Regions from separate parts of the Micromonospora sp. WMMB482 genome, predicted to be linked through region 2. Evidence: riboswitches for the same ligand, from Rfam matches in the RefSeq annotation. Region 2 holds a riboswitch; each other region holds the start of a gene.
The links. Region 2 has a riboswitch for cyclic di-AMP ahead of KSK32_RS15080 (hypothetical protein). Riboswitches for the same ligand answer to the same signal wherever they lie in the genome.
Positions count from the first base shown of each region.

Region 1: another riboswitch for cyclic di-AMP. It lies ahead of KSK32_RS28245 (transglycosylase family protein); the one in region 2 lies ahead of KSK32_RS15080 (hypothetical protein).
Region 3: another riboswitch for cyclic di-AMP. It lies ahead of KSK32_RS22020 (C39 family peptidase); the one in region 2 lies ahead of KSK32_RS15080 (hypothetical protein).
Region 4: another riboswitch for cyclic di-AMP. It lies ahead of KSK32_RS34545 (NlpC/P60 family protein); the one in region 2 lies ahead of KSK32_RS15080 (hypothetical protein).

Region 1 covers NZ_JAHOPD010000020.1:5,779,639-5,784,436, forward strand. The annotation lists gene KSK32_RS28235 (transglycosylase domain-containing protein) at 1-668, shown strand, start outside; gene KSK32_RS28240 (YbaB/EbfC family nucleoid-associated protein) at 773-1,258, opposite strand; gene KSK32_RS28245 (transglycosylase family protein) at 1,445-2,092, opposite strand; cyclic di-AMP (ydaO/yuaA leader) riboswitch at 2,091-2,236, opposite strand; gene KSK32_RS28250 (LLM class flavin-dependent oxidoreductase) at 2,406-3,968, shown strand; gene KSK32_RS28255 (helix-turn-helix domain-containing protein) at 4,015-4,491, shown strand; gene KSK32_RS28260 (SDR family oxidoreductase) at 4,523-4,798, shown strand, end outside.
Region 2 covers NZ_JAHOPD010000020.1:2,970,220-2,975,017, forward strand. The annotation lists gene KSK32_RS15070 (helix-turn-helix domain-containing protein) at 1-232, opposite strand, end outside; gene KSK32_RS15075 (carbonic anhydrase) at 389-1,042, shown strand; gene KSK32_RS15080 (hypothetical protein) at 1,098-2,126, opposite strand; cyclic di-AMP (ydaO/yuaA leader) riboswitch at 2,130-2,261, opposite strand; gene KSK32_RS15085 (YibE/F family protein) at 2,416-3,708, opposite strand; gene KSK32_RS15090 (metal-sensitive transcriptional regulator) at 3,872-4,171, opposite strand; gene KSK32_RS15095 (heavy-metal-associated domain-containing protein) at 4,252-4,458, shown strand; gene KSK32_RS15100 (hypothetical protein) at 4,495-4,798, shown strand, end outside.
Region 3 covers NZ_JAHOPD010000020.1:4,414,487-4,419,284, reverse strand. The annotation lists gene KSK32_RS22030 (CDP-glycerol glycerophosphotransferase family protein) at 1-1,001, shown strand, start outside; gene KSK32_RS22025 (alpha/beta fold hydrolase) at 1,047-1,793, opposite strand; gene KSK32_RS22020 (C39 family peptidase) at 2,184-3,044, opposite strand; cyclic di-AMP (ydaO/yuaA leader) riboswitch at 3,235-3,376, opposite strand; gene KSK32_RS22015 (hypothetical protein) at 3,686-4,450, opposite strand; gene KSK32_RS22010 (hypothetical protein) at 4,590-4,798, opposite strand, start outside.
Region 4 covers NZ_JAHOPD010000020.1:2,522,114-2,526,911, reverse strand. The annotation lists gene KSK32_RS12815 (zinc metalloprotease) at 1-83, shown strand, start outside; gene KSK32_RS12810 (pyridoxamine 5'-phosphate oxidase family protein) at 153-698, opposite strand; gene dcd (dCTP deaminase) at 777-1,355, shown strand; gene KSK32_RS34545 (NlpC/P60 family protein) at 1,420-2,451, opposite strand; cyclic di-AMP (ydaO/yuaA leader) riboswitch at 2,465-2,599, opposite strand; gene KSK32_RS12795 (N-acetylmuramoyl-L-alanine amidase) at 2,838-4,798, shown strand, end outside.

The sequences.
Region 1 (4,798 bases), 2.8 Mb from region 2:
ACGCGAACGGGATGGCGACGTTCGCGGGCGGCGGCAAGCGTGCCGACGCGCACTTCGTCCGGTCGGTCAGCAAGGACGACGAGCAGGTGTGGACCGAGCAGCTGCGCACCACCGACCTGGGCCTGGACCGCGAGGCGATCGACCAGCTCGACTGGACGCTGCGCCGCGTGCGGGCCGCCGAGCTGGGCAACGGCTGGGACTCCGCCGGCAAGACCGGCACCTGGCAGGCCGGGCAGAGCACCACGCAGAACGTGCACACCTGGATGGTCGGCTGGACCGGCGCGCTCGCCTCGGCCGTCTGGCTGGGCACCACCGACGGCAAGCCGCTGCGGACCAGGGGCGGCAGCTACGAGGTGTACGGCTCGACCGGTGCCGCGCCGATCTGGCGGCAGTTCATGACCCGGGCCACCGCGGCGATGAAGCTCGACCCGGACGAGTACCGCTTCGGTCAGCCGGCGTTCCCCGGCGAGAACCCGGAGCCGACTCGGTCGGCGCCACCGCCGCCGACCACCGCCGCGCCGACGCCGTCGGAGTCGCCGAGCCCGAGTCCTTCGTCGTCGTCCCGGAGCCCGGACCCGACCCGTCGGCCGACGTCGCGGCCGACGCTGACGCCGTCGCTGCCACCGCTGCCCACCGTGTCGCCGACGCGGACCCGCGGCCCGCGCTGACCCGGCCGCCTCACGTTGATCTGCGCCGCCGGCCCACAGCGGCGCCGTCCGCCGCGTGCACGGCAGCCCGTGTCACCACCGGCAACGGTCGCCCTGACCAGGGCCTATCGAAGGTCACGGTTGCCGGGGTGGGTGCCCGCGCCGGCCGGGCGCCCGGCCCGGGACACGGCGCCACGGTCGCGGTGGATCCGGGCGGCCACCTCGTGCATCGCGCGGCTGAACAGCTCCGCCTGGTCGCCCACGCCGCCGAGCCGGGCGGCGAGCGCGTCGGCGTCGGCCCGCGCCGACGCGCTGACCTGGGCGTCCAGCTCGGACAGCGCGGCGTTGGCGGCGGTGACGAGGTGTCCGCAGAGGACGTCGAAGGGCACGCCCGCCAGCTCCGGGTCGATCACCACGGAGTCCAGCCGGCCACCCTGGACGGCGACCGCGCGGACCCGCCCGCCGGCGGCCGTGCCCTCGGCCCGGAGCAGGTCGCCCGGCTCGCCGTCGGTGTGCGCCGAGGCCCGGGAGCGCATCGCGGCGAGCGCCTGCTGCGTGCGGGTCAGCAGCTCGTCGAGGCTCGCGGCCGCCGAGAACGGGTCGTTGGTCATTTCCGCGCTTTCTTCACGTCTTAGCCGAGCATCGTGACCCTAGCAACCGGCTCCGACGAATCGCGGTCACCGGCCGCCGAGGGCCGCGTCCCGGCGCCGCGAGCAGGGCGGACACCGGGCGGCGCGGCGTGTCGCGGACGGCCGGACGCCCGGCCGGGGCGAACCGGCCGGGCGTCCGAGGGCCGCTCAGCGCAGGCGCAGCCGCTGACCGGGGAAGATCAGGCCCGGGTCGTCGCCGACGACCGCGCGATTGCGTTCGTGCAGGGCACGCCAGCCGCCGTCGACGCGCTGCGCGACGGCGATCTCCGACAGCGTGTCCCCGCGCCGGACCACGTACGTCCCGGCGGCGGACGACGGCTGCGGCAACACCCTCGTCGCGGCCCGTTGCGGCGTGGCCTTGCGCGCGGCGGCCCGCTTCGGGGCCGCCTTCTTCGGTGCCGCCTTCGTGGTGGCCCGCTCGGACCGAGTCGCCGCGGCGCTCGCCGAGCCACCCTTCCTGCCGCAGACGGGCCACGCGCCGATGCCCTGCCCGCGCAGCACCTTCTCCGCGACGGCGATCTGCTCGGACCGGCTGGCCAGGTCGGCGCGGGCGGCGTACTTCCTGCCGCCGTAGCCGTTCCAGGTGGCGCGGGAGAACTGGAGCCCGCCGTAGTAGCCGTTACCGGTGTTGATCTTCCAGTTGCCGCCGGACTCGCAGCGCGCGACCGCGTCCCAGTTGACGCCGGCGCTGGCCGGAGCGGCCGGGCCGAACACTGTCGCGGCGCCGACGGCGACGCCGGCCAGAGCCGCGCCGAGCGCGGTACGGCGGCTTCGGGCTGAGTATTCAGTTGCCATGTGGATTCCTCCACGCCGACGAGGTGAGCTGTCGGGTTCGGGCCGAGGAGCCCGGCCGCCGGTGGCGGCTTCACCCCGAGGTGCCGATGCACCGTGGAACGTGTGGTTCCCCCGCTCCCGCGCGAGGTTCGGTTACCGGGGCCGGCGGCGGGATTTGGCGTTTCCAGCCCCGGTGTCCGCTTGTGCGAACGCAACTGACGCTAGGAGCGATTTGCGACGATCATCCGCTTCTTGTGACGCTCTTCACCCGGCCGGGCGACCGGGGGCGGCGCTACGGTGACAGGGCCAGGCAAGATCACGGGAGGGCGGACGGATGACCGATCACGGACACGAGCTGACCTTCGGCGGCTTCCTGACGCCCGCCGCCGGGCAGCCCGACCAGGTGGTGGCGCTGGCCCGGCTCTGCGAGCAGGTCGGGCTGGACCTGGTCACGTTCCAGGACCATCCGTACCAGCCGGGCTTCCTGGACACCTGGACGCTGATGTCCTACGTGGCCGCCGCCACCGAACGCGTCCGCCTGGCCGGAAACGTCCTCAACCTGCCGCTGCGCCAGCCGGTGGTGCTGGCCCGCAGCGTCGCCAGCCTGGACCTGCTCACCGGCGGCCGGGTCGAGCTGGGACTCGGCGCGGGCGCGTTCTGGGACGCGATCGAGGCTGCGGGCGGGCGGCGCCTGTCCCCCGGCGCCGCCGTCGAGGCCCTCGACGAGGCGATCCAGGTGATCCGCGAGGTCTGGGACACCGACCGCCGCGGCATGATCCGCGTCGACGGCGAGCACTACCGGATGGTCGGCGCCAAGCGCGGTCCGGCCCCGGCGCACCCGGTGGGCATCTGGGTCGGCGCATACAAGCCGCGCATGCTGCGCCTGGTGGGCCGCGCCGCGGACGGCTGGCTGCCGTCCCTGTCGTACCTGCCCGAGGGCCCCGACGACCTGCCCGCCCTGAACGCGCTCGTCGACGAGGGCGCGGCGGCCGCCGGGCGCGACCCGGCCGCGATCCGCCGCATGCTCAACGTGACCGGCACGTTCGCCCGCTCGTCGGCCGGCTTCCTGGCCGGACCGCCGGAGCAGTGGGTGGAGGAACTGGCCGGACTGACGCTGGAGCACGGCATCACCACGTTCATCCTCGGCAGCGACGAGCCGCGCGCGATCCAGATCTTCGGTCAGGAGGTCGCGCCGGCGGTGCGGGAGCTGGTCGCCGCCGAGCGCGCCACGCCCGCCGCGGCCGCCCGCGCGGCCACCCGCGAGCCGGCCACCGCCGGCGGCCCGAGCACGCTCGGCGTCACCCCCACCCCCGACCCGGGGGTACGCCTGAGCGCGCGCCGCGCGTGGGACGAGTCCACCCGCCCGAGCGCTCCGCCGCCACCGGCCGGACACGCCTATCCGGCCCGGGGACAGGCCGCCGGGCAGCACCTGGTGGACGTGCACGACCACCTGCGCCAGGAGCTGGCCCAGGTGCGCGACCTGCTGGAACAGGTCAAGCGGGGCTCGGTCTCGCCGGGCCGGGCGCGGGCCGCGCTCAACGAGATGACCATGCGGCAGAACAACTGGACGCTCGGGGCGTACTGCGCGGCCTACTGCACGATGGTCACCCAGCACCACGGGCTGGAGGACGCCTCGATCTTCCCGCACCTGCGCCGCTCCGAGGCCGGGCTTGCCGCCGTGCTGGACCGCCTCGAGGAGGAGCACGTGGTGATCCACGGGGTGGTGGAGAACGTCGACCGGGCGCTCGTGGAGCTGGTCCGGCGGCCCGGCGACTTCACGCAGCTCCAGGAGGCGGTGGACCTGCTCACCGACACGCTGCTGTCGCACCTGTCGTACGAGGAGCACCAGATCGTCGAGCCGCTGGCCCGGCACGGTTTCTTCCCCGGCCAGCTGTGAGGTAGCTGACTTCTGATTCCCTAAGTCAGGGGGTACCGTCGACGGCATGACGGACCTCCTCTCGCAGCGTGACTCCTGGTCCACCGCCAACTGCTCGATCGCCCGGGCCCTGGAGGTGGTCGGCAACCGCACCACGCTGCTCCTGCTGCGGGAGGCGTCGTTCGGCACCCGCCGCTTCGACGACTTCGCCCGGCGGGCCGGCGTCAGCGAGCCCGTGGCTGCCGCACGCCTCAAGCAGCTCGTCGCCGACGGGCTGCTCGACCGGCGTCCCTACCGCGAGCCCGGCCGGCGCACCCGCGACGAGTACGTGCTCACGGCCAAGGGCAGCGACCTGATCCCGGTGCTCGTCGCGCTGCGGCAGTGGGGCGACACGTACGCCGCCGACGCGGCCGGCCCGGCCGTCCGGGTGGCCCACGACGGGTGCGGGTCGGCGGTGCACGCCCGGCTGCGCTGCGACGGCGGGCACGACGTACCGCCCGGCGAACTGGCCGTCCTGCCCGGACCGGGCCTGCTGTCCGCCTGACCTCCCTTCCCACCACCTCTCGGAGCGAGACATGAAGATCGCTGGAAGCACCGCCCTCGTCACCGGCGCCAACCGCGGCTTCGGCCGGCACCTGGCCGCCGAACTCGTCGCCCGCGGCGCCACCGTCTGGGCCGGCGCCCGCAACCCGGACACCGTGGACCTGCCCGGCGTCACAGCGGTACGCCTGGACATCACCGACCCCGCGTCGGTGGCCGCTGCGGCGGAGCGGGCCGGTGACGTGACGCTGCTGGTCAACAACGCCGGCGTGAGCACCGGCACCGGCCTGCTCGACGGCGACCTCGCACAG
Region 2 (4,798 bases):
TCGTGTACTCGTTGCGCCGTCCCACCCGCGTACGCCGCAGGTAACCCCCTGCCTCCAGGTCGGCGACGATGGCCTGGGCCGCCCGTTCGGTCACGCCGACCTCGTCGGCCACGTCCCGCAGCCGGGCGGTGGGATTGCGTGCGATCGCGAGCAGCACGTGGCCGTGATTGGTGAGGAAGGTCCAGTTACGGCGGCTCCCGTCCTCAGCTGGTGTGGTCGCCATGGTGGTCATGCTAGGCCTCCTGCTCGGTAGCCCCGACCCGACGCGGGCCGGCACGGGAAAGTATGAAATGCGTATCACGAATCTTGACGGGCCCCGAGGTGCGTGTGACCGTGGGTCGCGAGGCCGTTCGGCCTGGTGGTTCCCCAGGTAGACGAGGTGAGGGACATGACGCCGAGCACCCCGGAGCAGGCACTGACCGAGCTGCGTGCCGGTAATCACCGGTTCGTCAGCGGCGCCCCGCAGCATCCGAATCAGGACGCCGGGCACCGGGCGGCGGTCGCCGACGGTCAGCATCCCTTCGCGGTGATCGTCGGCTGCTCCGACTCGCGGCTCGCCGCCGAGATCATCTTCGATCGTGGTCTCGGTGACCTCTTCGTGGTGCGGACGGCCGGGCACACCGCCGGGCCGGAGGTGCTCGGCAGCGTCGAGTACGCGGTCACCGTGCTCGGCACGCCGCTCGTGGTGGTGCTCGGGCACGACTCGTGCGGCGCGGTCCAGGCCGCCCGGGAGGGGGTCCGGACGGGTGCCGCCCCGGTCGGGCACCTGGGCGCGGTGGTGGACGCGGTCTCGCCCAGCCTGCTGCGCGCCGCCCGCCATGGCGTCGACGACCTCGACGGCATCATCGACGTGCACATCGCGCAGACCGTGGAGACGCTGCTGGCCCGGTCCGCCGTACTGGCCGAGCGGGTGGCGGCCGGGCGGTGCACGGTGGTGGGCATGTCGTACCGGCTCGCCGGCGGCGAGGTGCGGACCGTGGCGCAGTCCCCGGCCCCGCTGCCCGCTCCGGCGGCGCCCGCCGATCCGGCGCTGGCCGGCTGACCCCTAGGGCGACGAGAAGGGGCCGCCCGAGGGCGGCCCCTTCGCTGTGTCCGAATCAGAGCAGCGACATGTGAACGTGGTCGGTGTGGTTCGACGGTCCGCTGTACGAACTCCAGCCGGTGGCCGGGAACCAGATCTGCCGGTTCCAGATGACGTAGTAGATGCCCAGCCGGTCGGCGTTGCGGATGAGGAAGGCGGCGACCTCGTTGCCGTACCGGCGGGTGTCGTTGTTGTGCCATGGCGCGAAGCCGCTGTTCTGGAGCGACCAGTCGCACGCCTTGCCCTTGGGGTGCTCCCACGGCCCGCCGGGCCGGTAGCAGCCCACGAAGCGCTTGAAGCCCGCGCGGCGTACCTCCTTGTACGCGTGCAGCGTGCGCGGGGTGACGCAGCCCGAGGTGGTCGGGTCGTCCTCGCTGCACGACTCGGCCTTCCAGCCGCCGTCGGCGGTGCGGCCGGGGGCGATCTTGGCGACCGGTGAGGTGGCGGAGACCAGGCCGCCGGTGAAGCCGAGACCGCCGACGAGCTTCAGCGCGCGCTCGGCCTGCACCTTCTCGCGCTCCATCGCGTTCTTCTGCTTCTCCTGCTCGCGTACCTCGGCGTCGAGCGCGATCTTGGCCTGCTCGGCGCGGGTCTTGACCGCGTTGATCGCGGCCAGGCGCTGCGCGTTGAGGAGGTTCAGCTCGTCCAGGGCGTTGACCCGGCGGACGAACGAATCGGGCGAGTTGCTCTCCAGGAGCATGGCCATCGCGCCCATCCGGCCGGTCCGGTAGGACTGGGCGGCGAGCTGGTTGACCTGCGGGCTGAGCGCGTCGAGTTCGGCCTGTGCCGTCTTCACCTCGGCCGCCAGCCGCCGCTGGCGGTCCTGCGACTTGGCCAGCTTCGCCTTGGCCTGGAGGAAGTTGCGGTTGGCGGCGTCGATCGCCTCGGTGATGAGCGGCGGTTCGCCGTCCTCCTCGTGGCCCGAGGGGGTGCCGGGGGCCGCCGCGGTGGGGGCCGCGGTCGCCGGGGTCGGCCCGGCCAGCACGGCCAGCGAGGCCAGCACGGCCACCACGGGTGTCAGCCAGCGGCGCAGGGGTGCCGTCACAATGTTCCCTTCCGTCGGCCGCCGACCGGGTTAGCTGACGGGTTCGGGACGGAAGTGGCCCCTACCGCTGTCGCGGATTCACCCCATGTACCTGGTTCCCCGGCTCGCCCGCGGGCGATTGGGCGGCGGCACCGCTGGCGCCGGTGCGCGCCTTCGGCGGTGACCGGCAGCGAGGTTACCTGACAGCACTCCTGAGGATCTACGTCCGGAAGCCGACCAATAGCGAGATTTCGCCGTGGCGCACCGTGACCAGCGTCGCGTTTGAAATCGATGGTCACGCTGCGGAGTGTCACCATGCGGCCTCCGTGCTCTTCCCGCCGCCGAGCGCCTCCAGCGCGTCCTCCCGTCGGGTCGGCGGCCGGGGCGCGGGTGGCGCCGGTTCCGCGCCGCGCGAGCGTCGTCCGGCGGTGGTCACGATCGCGGCCAGTCCGGTCGTCAGCGGTACGGCGGCGATCAGGCCGAGCGTGGCCACCGCGCTGCGGACGATCTCCTGGGCGAGGAACTCGCTGGTGAGGATCTGGCTGACCGGGCGGGAGTCGGCGACCAGCAGGAGCAGCAGCGGCAGCGACGCGCCCGCGTACGCCAGCACGATGGTGTTGACGGTGGACGCGATGTGGGCCCGGCCGACCCGGGTCGCGGCCCGGTAGAGCTGCCGCCGGGACAGGCCCGGGTTGGCGTGTGCCAGTTCGGTGACGGTGGCCGCCTGGGTGACTGTGACGTCGTCCAGCACGCCCAGCGAGCCGATGATGATGCCGGCCAGCAGCAGCCCGTGCAGGTCCACGTCGGCCCGGAACATGGACAGCGTGGTGGCGTCCTCGCTGCCGAAGCCGGTCAGGTGGGTGGCGGACGTGGCGAGCAGGCCGAGCACGCCGGTGACCACCAGGCTGCCGAGCGTGCCGAGCACCGCCACCGACGTCTGCGCGGTGATCCCGTGGGTCAGGTAGAGCACCACGAACATGATCAGCGCGGCGCCCACGATCGCCACCAGCAGCGGCGGCTGGCCGGACCCGATGCCCGGCAGCACGAAGCCGAGCAGGATGGCGAAGCTGGCCACCAGGCCGCCGAGCGCGGCGAGCCCGCGCCAGCGGCCGAATGCCACGATCGCGGCGGCGAACAGCACCATCAGCCAGATCAGCGGCGTACCGCGCTGGTGCTCGGCGATGTTGTAGGACTTCACCGTCGGGTCGGCCGGGTCGGTCAGCTCGACCAGGACGACCTCGTCGCCGACCGCGACCCGGGGCGCGCCCGGCCCGGCCGGGATCGGCATCTCGACCTGCCGGCCCGCGTCCGGGCCCTGCTCGGCGGTGACGGTCACGGTGCCGCAGGGGCCACCTCCACCGTCCGGGGCCTCCGGGGCCTCCGGGGCCTCCGGGGTCGGCGGGCAGGGCTCGGTGACCACCCGGGTCACGGTGCCGTGGTAGCGGGGGACGTCCGCGCCGCCGAACGGCTCCCGGTCCTGCCGGGGCCAGAGGACCAGCGCCGCGATCACGGTGAGCGCGAACAGCGGCACCACCACGGCGACGAGCAGCCGTCGTACGCCCGGCGGCGCGGCGGGTGCGGGGCGGGTGTGGTCGGCACCCATGGCGTCTCTCCCAACGGTCGCGGCGACGCCTGGTCCGCCGGACCGGCCTGGTCAGCCGGCCGGCGCGGACGTGTCGACCACGTCCGGGGCGTCGCCCGGCCATGGTAGGCAGCCCGGCTCGCCCGCTCCGGCAGGACGGGCCCGGGACGCGGCGGGTGGCCGCTCAGCCGCGCTTCATCAGGCGGCCGACGGCCGCCATCATCTCGGTCGCCATCTCGTCGGCCCGGCCCTCGGCGGCGCCCTCGTGCATGCAGTGCCGGGCGTGGCCGTCGAGCAGGCCCAGGCCGACCTTGTCCAGCGCCGCCTGGATGGCCGAGATCTGCGTCAGCACGTCGATGCAGTAGCGGTCCTCCTCGACCATCTTCTCGATGCCACGGACCTGGCCCTCGATCCGGCGGAGCCGGGCGAGGAGTTGGTCCTTGCTGGCGGTGTAGCCCCGGGTCGGGCTGGACGGCGCGGTCATGACACCGAGGATAGCGTACCCCTCGGGGGTATGTTAACGTTCGATCCGTACCCCTAGGGGGTATCAGATCGGAGGGCGAGATGGAGACCACCTACCAGGTGAGCGGCATGACCTGCGGGCACTGCGTCAACTCGGTGAGCACCGAGCTGAGCGCGCTACCGGGCGTCACCGACGTCCAGGTCGACCTGGCCGGCGGCCGGGTCACCGTCACCAGTCAGAAGCCGCTGGACGCGGACGCGGTCCGCGCGGCGGTCGACGAGGCCGGTTACGACCTCGTCGGTGCGTGACGGGTCCGGCGGACCCGCAGAAACCGAGGAGACACCATGAACACGGCGACGAAGCTCAGCGGCTTCGCCCTCGGCCTCGTGGCGGTGTTCGGCGCGGCGTACGGGATCGGCACCCTGGCCGATCCCGTCACACCGGCCGCCGAGAACCGCCACGACGACAGCGGCAGCGACCACGGGGCCGGCGGCGCCGGCCACGGTGACGAGGGCGGGGCCTCCGCACACCTGCCCGGCGGGCTGCTCGTCTCCGAACGCGGCTACACGTTCCAGCCCGCCACCGCCCCGGCCGGGCAGTTCGCCTTCCGGATCACCGGCCCGGACGGCGCGCCGGTCACCCGCTTCG
Region 3 (4,798 bases), 1.4 Mb from region 2:
TGCTGCGCGAGCCGGAGTTCCTGCCGGCGGTGGCCGCCGCCACCCGCGCCCCGGTGGTCCTCTGCCCCACGCTGAAGGCGCTCGACGAGGCGCTGGTGCCGAGCCTGCGGGTGGCGTTCTACGTCAACCACGGTGCGAAGAACGCCCACGTGATCCGGTTCAACCAGCTCACCCACGTGCAGTTGCACCACGGCGACAGCGACAAGGCCCCGAGCGCCAACCCGGTCTCGGCCATCTTCGACAAGATCTTCGTGGCCGGGCAGGCGGCGATCGACAGGTACGCCCGCGCCGGCGTGGAGATCCCCGCCGACAAGTTCGTCGTGGTCGGCCGTCCCCAGGTCGAGGCCATCGAGGTACGCCGGGAGCCGGTCACCCCGCCGGCGCACCCCACGGTCCTCTACACCCCGACCTGGACCGGGCACCACGCCGACGCGAACTACTGCTCGCTGCCGGTGGCCGAGACGCTGATCCGCCGGCTGATCGACAGGGGGGCCGCGGTGATCCTGCGCGCCCACCCGTACACCGACAAGAACCCGGCCTCGGCCCGCCAGCTCGCCCGGCTCACCGAACTGCTCGCCACCGACCGGGCGAAGACCGGCCGGCCGCACCTGTTCGGCGCCGCCGCGAGCCGCGAGCTGACGCTCACCGAGTGCGTCAACCGCGCCGACGCGCTGGTCTCCGACGTGTCAGGGGTCATCTCCGACTGGCTCTACTCCGGCAAGCCGTACGCGGTCACCGACACCGGCGCCGACGGCGCGCACTTCGTCGAGCGGTTCCCGCTCGCGGCGTCCGGCTACGTGCTGCGGCGTGACATGTCCAACGTGGACGAGGTGCTCACGGAACTGCTCGACGCCGACCCGAAGGCGGCGCAACGCTGGGCGGCCCGGACCCGCTACCTGGGCGATTTCCCCGCCGACGGGTACGCCGAGGCGTTCCTCACCGCCGCCCGCCACGAGCTGGAGCCCGACTGGGCGGTCCCGGCGCCGCGCGCAGCCGGCTGACACGGCGGCGGCCGGTCGTCCGGCCGTCGCGGTCGGCCCGGCCGCTCAGAGGTACGGGTCGAGCAGAGCGAGTACCGCCTCCGGGTCCTCGACGTGCGCGTTGTGGCCCAGCCCGGGCAGCGTGGCCACCGGCACGCCCAGTTCCTTGAGCTGCGCGTCGGTCACCATCGGGTCCAGCTCGCCCCGGGCCAGCAGCACCGGCACGTCGGTGGCGGCCAGCAGCACCGGCAGCCGGGGCTCCCCGACCGCGAACGCGGCCGGGTCCATGGCGAGCCGCCAGCGGCCGTCCTCCCGTCGCAGCCCCGCCTCCACCACCGGGTGGTCCGGGGCGAACAGCCCGGCGAGCCCGGACACCCGCAGGTAGCGGCGGGCCGCCTCGTCCCGGGTGGTGAACCAGGTGACCGGACGGGCCGCCAGCTCCTGCGACTTCGCCAGTTCGGCCGGGGACCAGACCGCCTTGATGCCGAGCCCGACCACCGCGTCGACCGGAAGTCCCCGCTGCCGGGCCGCGAGCGCCAGTGCTACCACCCCGCCGAGCGAGTGCCCGAGCAGCACCAGCCGGTCGTCGGGGCCGAGCCGGACCGGGCCGAGCCCGTCGGCCACGCGCTGGGCCAGGGCTTCGAACGAGTAGCCGGGCAGCGGTGGCGACCAGCCGTGACCCGCGAGGTCGGGGGCGAGCCAGCGGCCGGGCCAGCGGCGCTCCAGCAGCGGCGCCCAGGGCAGCCACACCTCGCCGGTGGCGCCCATGCCGTGCAGGAGAATCAGGTGCCGCTTCCCCGTCGCATCGCCCATTGGCGCAGTCTGCCACCGCCCGCCCCGCCCACGCGAGACCAAACCCCCGCCCCACCCCCTGACGCCCCCCTCGCCCCGGCTCCGGCCGCCCACACTCCGCCCTCCCCGTCGATCTGTGAGTGGGGTTGTCAAGGACTCCCGGCTCCGAGAGATCTTGGTACCAAACGGCCCCCATAGGGGCCCTTTCCTACCAAGATCTCCACCGATCCCACCTCGCGCGCCCGCGCCGCCCCGAACCTCTGCGATCTTGGGGCTGTGGCACCTCCCACATCGGGCGGGCCGGACATGCTGGGCGCCACAAGTCCAAGATCGCGCGCCAAGGGCGCGTGAGGGCAGCCTGAAGGCCGGCACCCCGGGGTGGAGTGCCGGCCTTCGGAGCGTGCGGGACGGTCAGGCGGAGTAGCCGCGGCTGGCGATCCAGTGCGCCAGGTCGATCGTGGTGACCCAGTACGACGGCAGCGACGGGTCGGCCGAGTCGGCGATCCGTACGGTCCGGCCGTCGTCCTTGTAGCCGACCACCGCGACGTAGTGGCCGCCCGGGAACGAGTGCCAGCCGCCGTTGGTGTCGGTGGCGGTACCGGCGACGTTCGCGACGACCCCGCGGCCGTCGTTGATCGCCTCGACCACGTCGGCCTGGAGGCGGTCCATCTGGGCCGGGGTGGCCGAGCCGGGAATCATCCGAGTCCGGTACGGGTTGCCCTTGACCTGCTGGTTGAGCACCCGGGTGGTGTCCTCGGCCGAGTTGGTGCCCATCTCGGTGGTGCCGAGAGGGCCGGCGAGCGCGTCCTGGCTGCGCTCGATGCCGGCGGCGCTGAGCGCGTTGCGCACGGCGGCCGGGCCGCAGTAGAAGTAGTTGATCTGCGCCTGGTAGTCGTAGTCGAGCGACTTGCTCGACGGCGGCTTCGGCTTGGCCTTGGGAGTGGTGTCCGGGTCTGCCGCCGCCTTCGCGGACGGCGAGGCGCTCGGCGACGCGCTGGGCGCGGCGGAGGCGCTCGGCGACGCCTGCGGCACGGCGATCCGGGCCTCGCTGCGGCTGGCGGGCTGCTCGCCGAGGCGGGCGGCGCCGAGATCGGCGACCGCTGCGGTGTTCTCCTGGACCGGGGCGTCGTCACCGGCGGTGGCGACGGTGCCGGCGCCGGCGCCGGCGGCCAGCACGAGCGCGGCGGCCGATCCGGCGATGATCCGGTACGGGCGTTCGGTGACGATCCGTCGCAGCTGACGCTTCAGGTGGTGCTTCACGAAATCCTCCACGGGGCGTGCGGCGCAGGCCGGCCCGGCACGCGGAGGAACTCACACGTGCTGAAGGGCCGGATGGCCGGGGGATCGGGAACGCCCGTGATGCCGGGCGCCCGGGGGGCGGTTTGCCGGTCGCGCGTCAGGCCAGCGCGGGCACCGCGTCGCCGTGGAGGCGGGGGGACGATCGAGGGATGGGCACGAGGGGTACTCCTTCCGTGGCCGCCGACCGGGTTAGCTGACGGATTCGGGCGGGAAGTACGCCCTACCGCGGGCCGTGGCTCGCGGATTCACCCCGATGGTGCTCATGGGTCCCCGGTTCGTGGAACACGATTAGGCGGGTCGGTGCGGCGCCGCCGTCGGCGATCGATTACCGCATCGGACCGCGCCGACACTACCGGCGGGTATGTCCGATGCCAAGCGGTCCCACCTGCGTAAACGTGATCCGCGGTAACGGATTTTCGAACACCCGGTTACTCACTTCGCTCAATGGGACAAGCAGTTTCGACGGCACCGCGCGGCGGAAAGCGGACAGACGGCGACCACCGGGCCGGCGATTGCGCGACTCGATGCCCCGTTCTGCGCACGGCGCCCGTTTCGGTAACGCGGGTGACCGGGCTCACCACATTCCGGGTAACGATTCGGCCGAGACGGCCGTCTCAGCCCACCCGGGCCGGGCGCCACCGGGCGTTGCGGACCGACGCGGGCACCGGCAGAGGGCGCGTCGTCGCGCTCGCGCACGCCGGGGCGGGCCGCAGCGCCACCGCGGCCGCGTACGCCTCGGCGGCGAGCGTCCGGGCCGCTTCGGCGGCCAGTTCCACGTCCCGCCAGGCCGCCCGTTCCCGCGCGTCAGCGATCTCCCATCCGGCGCGGCGCCCGTCCCTGACGGTGCGGGCCAGGATGATCTCCTGCTCGGCCGGGTGCCGGCGCGGATCCCACCCGTTGCGGCGCGCCAGCACGTCGGCGAGCTGACGGGCGGTCAGGTCGTCCCGCCAGTGCGCCGTCATGGCGGCGTGGTGCAGCCAGCGTTCCCGGGCCGCGTACTCCGCAGGGGTGCGTGGCGTGCGCGGGGCGGCCAGCGCGGCGGCCCCGCCCAGGCGGCGGGCCGCGGCGTCCGCCTCGTCGTACGCGGTCCAGGCCCGATCCGCCTCGTCCTGCGCGGCCAGCCACCGCTCGCGGCGGCGACGGGCCGTCTGGGTGGCCCCGGCGGCTGCTACCGCCACCTCCTCGGCGTACCGGATCAGGTCGTCGCGGCGGGCGGCGTCGGGGTCGGCCGGCTCGGGGGCGCCCTCCGGCGCGGGGTCGCGTTCGGGACGGGCGACGAGCGCGGCGAGCAGGCCGAGGGCGAGCAGCAGCAGGAAGGACCAGATGGCGGCGGCCTCGGGCACGGAGATGAGGAAGTGGTACAGAGCGGTCTGCGACATGGTCGGCACCTCACGGGAAGGACCTGGCGGGAGGGCCCGCACGACCTCGCCGGGGCGGGCCTGTGGGAACGGGCCGCCGAGGGCGGGTGCGGGGATGACGTGCGGTGGGTGCGATGAACGGGCGCGGCCCGTGGGCCGGTCAGCGGATGGGCGGGGCCCGCGGGCCGGCCGGTGCGGCGGCCCAGCCGGCCGGGACCGGCTCCGCGACGGCCGGGACGGCCACCCGGGGCGCGGGTGCCGGCGCCCCGGCGGGGCCGGCGTGCCGCTCGGCGACGCGGTCGGCCTCCGGCCGCGCGGCGGTCGAGGCGCCTGCGACGGGGTACGCCGACGCGGCGACCGCCGGAGCCG
Region 4 (4,798 bases), 450 kb from region 2:
CGTACGACTCCTGCATGTACCAGTTCACCGCCGGCCAGGCGAGCCGCATGCTCACCGCGTGGAACGCCTACCGCGCAGCCTGACCGTCGTACCGCGTACCGGTGCCGGCCCTGCCTTCGGACGGGGCCGGCACCGCTCGTTTCCGGGTCGGGTCAAGCGGCCGGGCGGCGCGTGTCGAAGCCGTGCCGGCCGCGGCGGCCCTCGGCGGCGAGCGGGTCACGCCGGGCCGGCGCGCCCCCGTGCGGGTCGAGCCACACCCGCACCTGCGGCGGGGCGGCGCCGGGCTGGGCGACCGGATCGCGCCGGGTCAACATCGCCACCTCGACGGTGAACTCGAACAGCCGCCAGTCGCCCTGCGGCGACGCGCGGCCGATCCGGGCCAGCCGGGCCACCGTGGCGGGGTCGGTCACCGGACGGGCGCGGCCCGCGACGTACGCCTCGTCGTCGCTCTCCTCCGGCGGGAACGAGTGCAGGGCGTAGCGGCCGTCGCGTTCGAGGTCGCGGCGCTTCGGCGAGTCGATGACGAAGCACCAGAGGCCGTCGGCGGTGAAAACCGGGGAGACCGGGTGGACCCGGGGGCCGCCGTCGGCGCGGACCGTGGCGAGGTAGCCGAAGCCCGGCCCGTACTGCTGCATCAGGAGGCGGATCTCGTCGGCGAGGCGGGGCTCGTCGGCGGCGAATTCGGACCAGGAAGCCATGTGGACACTCTATCGAACACGTGTACGAAGATGCACTGCGACACGCTGGTCACCCGTACCGGTCGCTATGGTGTTCCGATGCTGCTCTCCGACCGCGACCTGGTCTCCGAGATCAAGGCCGGCACGCTCGCGCTGGAGCCCTTCGAGCCCACGCTGGTGCAGCCGTCGAGCATCGACGTACGCCTGGACCGGCTGTTCCGGGTCTTCAACAACCACCTCTACACGCACATCGACCCGTCGATCCAGCAGGACGACCTGACCTCGATGGTGGAGGTGCCGGAGGGGCAGCCGTTCGTGCTGCACCCGGGCGAGTTCGTGCTCGCCTCCACGCTTGAGGTGATCTCGCTGGGTGACCAGCTCGCCGGCCGGCTGGAGGGCAAGTCGAGCCTGGGGCGGCTGGGGCTGCTGACCCACTCGACCGCCGGCTTCATCGACCCGGGCTTCTCCGGTCACGTCACGCTGGAGCTGTCGAACGTGGCGAACCTGCCGATCACGCTCTGGCCGGGGATGAAGATCGGGCAGCTCTGCATCTTCCGGCTCTCCTCGCCGGCCGAGCACCCGTACGGCTCGGCCGTCTACGGCTCGCGGTACCAGGGGCAGCGCGGACCGACGCCGAGCCGGTCCTGGCAGAGCTGGCGCACCTGGCCGGCGCGCTGACGGCGCCCACAGTTGTTAATAGGGGCCCCCTCCTCTACCGGAGGCGTTAAGAGGGGGCCCTTCCTTACGATCGGCCGTAGCTGTTGATGTCGCCGTCGTCGACCCGCTTCATCGTGATGGGCTTGCCGGACTGGGAGGCGTGCACCACCCAGCCGTCGCCCACGTACATCGCCACGTGGTGCAGGTCGCCGTAGTAGAAGACGAGGTCACCGGCGCGCAATTCGGCCCGGCTGACCCGCTTCGTCACGCCGTGCTGCTGGCGCGCGCTGTGCGGCAGTGAGACGCCGCCCTTCGCCCAGGCCGCCATGGTGAGGCCCGAGCAGTCGAAGTGGTCCGGCCCGGCCGCGCCCCAGACGTAGATCTTGCCGATCTGGGCGCAAGCGAACTTGACCGCCGCCCCGGCCGGGCCGCCGGGGTAGCCGGCCGGGCACGGCGCCGGGCGCAGCGGGCCCCCGCCACCCTTGCCGTACACCTTGAGCCGTAGTTTCTCCAGCTTGGCGATCTCGGCGTCGATCTGCTTCTTCTTCGCCGCGAGCTGGGCCTCGGTACGCGCCAGACCGGCGATCATCTCGTCCAGCGGCTTCTTCTTCGCCGCCAGCTCGTCGCGCAGCGCGGCGACGGAGCGCACCTGCTCGTGCTGGCGGTGCGCGAAGCGGTCGAGCAGTTCCAGGCCGTTGACCAGGTCGCCGGGCGAGCGGCTGCCCAGCAGCGCGTTGACGGTGGAGAGGTTGTCGCCCTTGTAGGCGTCGGCGGCGAGCCCGCCGACCTGGCCGAGCGCGGCGTCCACCCGGGCCTGGAGGGGTGCGATCTGCCGGCCGAGCGCGTCGGCCTGCTTGCGCCGTGCGGCGAGCTGCCCGCGTACGGCGTTGACCTGTTCGATGACCGGTTCGAGCTTGTTCCAGTCGCGGTCGATCTGGGCCTCGATCTCGGCGACCGAGGGTTCGGCGTGTGCCGCCGTGGCGCCACCGGTCAGGACGACGGCGGTGCCGACGAGGGCGGCGAGAGCGATGGTGAAGCGGGACCAGCGGGTACGCGGCACAGCCGTGGACCGGTCGACCGACCGGCTCGACGACGGCCGCGGGGCATGGAGTGCCACCGGGCGTCCGTACTCCTTCTTCCGTACCGCCTACCGGGTTAGCTGACGGATTCGGGCGGGAAGGGAGCCGCCCTACCGCATCGCTGCGGATTCACCCCAGGTACCTGGTTCCCCGGCTCGCCCGTAGGCGACTCGGCGGTGTCGGACCGTCACCGACCGGGTTGGACGGTGAGACGTGCGGCCGACGATTCCCCAGAGTAGGGACCACCGTTATCGATCCGCAACTTCCAGCGGCGTGACACTCCGTACGCGATCCGGGGCCACACCCCCGGCAGCGGTGAAGTTTTCTTTCAAGCTTGATTATCCACTGGAAAGGTATTGACCCTCGCGGGGCTGCGGAGTGAGGGTGGAAACGCAGTGACCCCCATCCCTGTCCAGGAGGTTCGATGCACCTCTCCGCCCCGCCGTCGGGCAGACGGATACTGCTCGCCGCCGCCGTGGCGGCCGCCACCGCGCTGGCAACGACCGGACCGGTGACCGCCGCGCCGGACACGTCCGCGCCCGCGAGCGACCGGCAGCGACAGTACGCCGCCGCCGCGGCCGAGTACGGCGTGCCGCAGAACGTGCTGCTCGGCGTCTCCTATCTGGAGTCCCGCTGGGACACCCACGTCGGGCAGCCCAGCACCAGCGGCGGCTACGGCCCGATGCACCTGACCGACGCCGCGCACATCCTCGCCACGCCGGGCAGCGCCCACGTCGACGAGGACGAGGATCCGCGCGGCGACGACGCCCGCCCGCTCACGCTCGATCCCGCCACCGCCGCCGCGCCGAAGCGGGAGACCCCGCTGCCGCCCGCCTCGCTCCAGACGCTCGACGCCGCCGCCGCGCTCACCGGGCTCGACGCGCGGACGCTGCGGACCGACCCGGCCGCGAACATCCGCGGTGGCGCGGCGCTGCTGGCGTCGTACCAGAAGGCTCTGGGTGGGCCGGTCGGCGCCGGCACCGACCCGGCGGCCTGGTACGGCGCGGTGGCCCGGTACTCCGGCGCGGACACCTCCGACGCCGCGGCGGCCTTCGCCGACGAGGTCTACGACCAGCTCAGCCAGGGCGCCAGCCGGACCACCGACGACGGCCAGCGGGTCACGCTCGCCGCGACCGCCGCGAAGCCGGACCGGTCCCGGCTGGCCCGCCTGGGCCTGCGCCACGCGCAGCGGCCGGACGGGCTGGAGTGCCCGGTCCGGCTGGCCTGCGAGTGGATCCCCGCGCCCTACGAGCAGCTCAGCGACGACCCGGGCGACTACGGTAACCACGACCTGGCCGACCGGCCGAAGCAGCAGAGGATCGAGTACATCGTCATCCACGACACCGAGGGCTACTTCGGCCCGAGCGTCGACCTGGTGAAGCGGGCCGACTACCTGGGCTGGCACTACACGCTGCGCTCGGCGGACGGCTACATCGCCCAGCACGTCAAGACCAAGGACGTGGGCTGGCACGCCGGCAACTGGTACGTCAACGCGAAGTCCATCGGCCTGGAGCACGAGGGCTTCGCCGGTCAGGGCACCTGGTACACCGAGGCGATGTACCGGACCTCCGCCAAGCTGGTGCGCCACCTGGCGCTGAAGTTCGGCATCCCGATGGACCGGCACCACATCATCGGCCACGACAACGTGCCCGGCACCACCGCCGCCACGGTGCGCGGCATGCACTGGGATCCGGGCCCGTACTGGGACTGGTCGCACTACTTCGACCTGATGAAGGCGCCGTTCCGCAGCACCGGCACGCCCCGCACCGGCCTGGTCACGATCGACCCGGACTTCGCCACCAACCGGCCGGCGTTCCTCGGCTGCAACCAGCAGCCGCCGGGCGTCCCGACGCCCACCCCGCCGGCGCAGCCGTGCCCGTCGCGCGGCTCCTCGTCGGTCATCCTGCGGACCGCGCCGAGCCCGGACGCCCCGCTCGTCAACGACCTCGGGCTGCGCCCGGACGGCACGCCGGACACCATGTACGTCTCCGACCACGGCGCCCGCGCCTCCGCCGGTCAGACGTACGCGCTCGCCGGCCGGCAGGGTGACTGGACGGCGATCTGGTACCTCGGCCAGAAGGCGTGGTTCCTCAACCCGGCCTCCGCGCCGACGGCGAAGTGGGCCACCGGCTTCGTGGTGACGCCGCGGCCCGGCAGGGCCACCATCCCGGTGTACGGCCGGGCCTACCCGGAGCAGGCCGCCTACCCGGACACCATCCCGTACCAGACCATCTCGCCGCTTCAGTACACGTTGGCCGCCGGCCAGCGGTACGCGGTCGGCGGGGTGCTGCCCGGCGAGTACTACCGGGCGGTCTCGTTCGACGGTTCGGCCCCGGGTGACCGGACCGTGGTCCGCGGCAAGAACCGCTACGTGCAGGTCCAGTT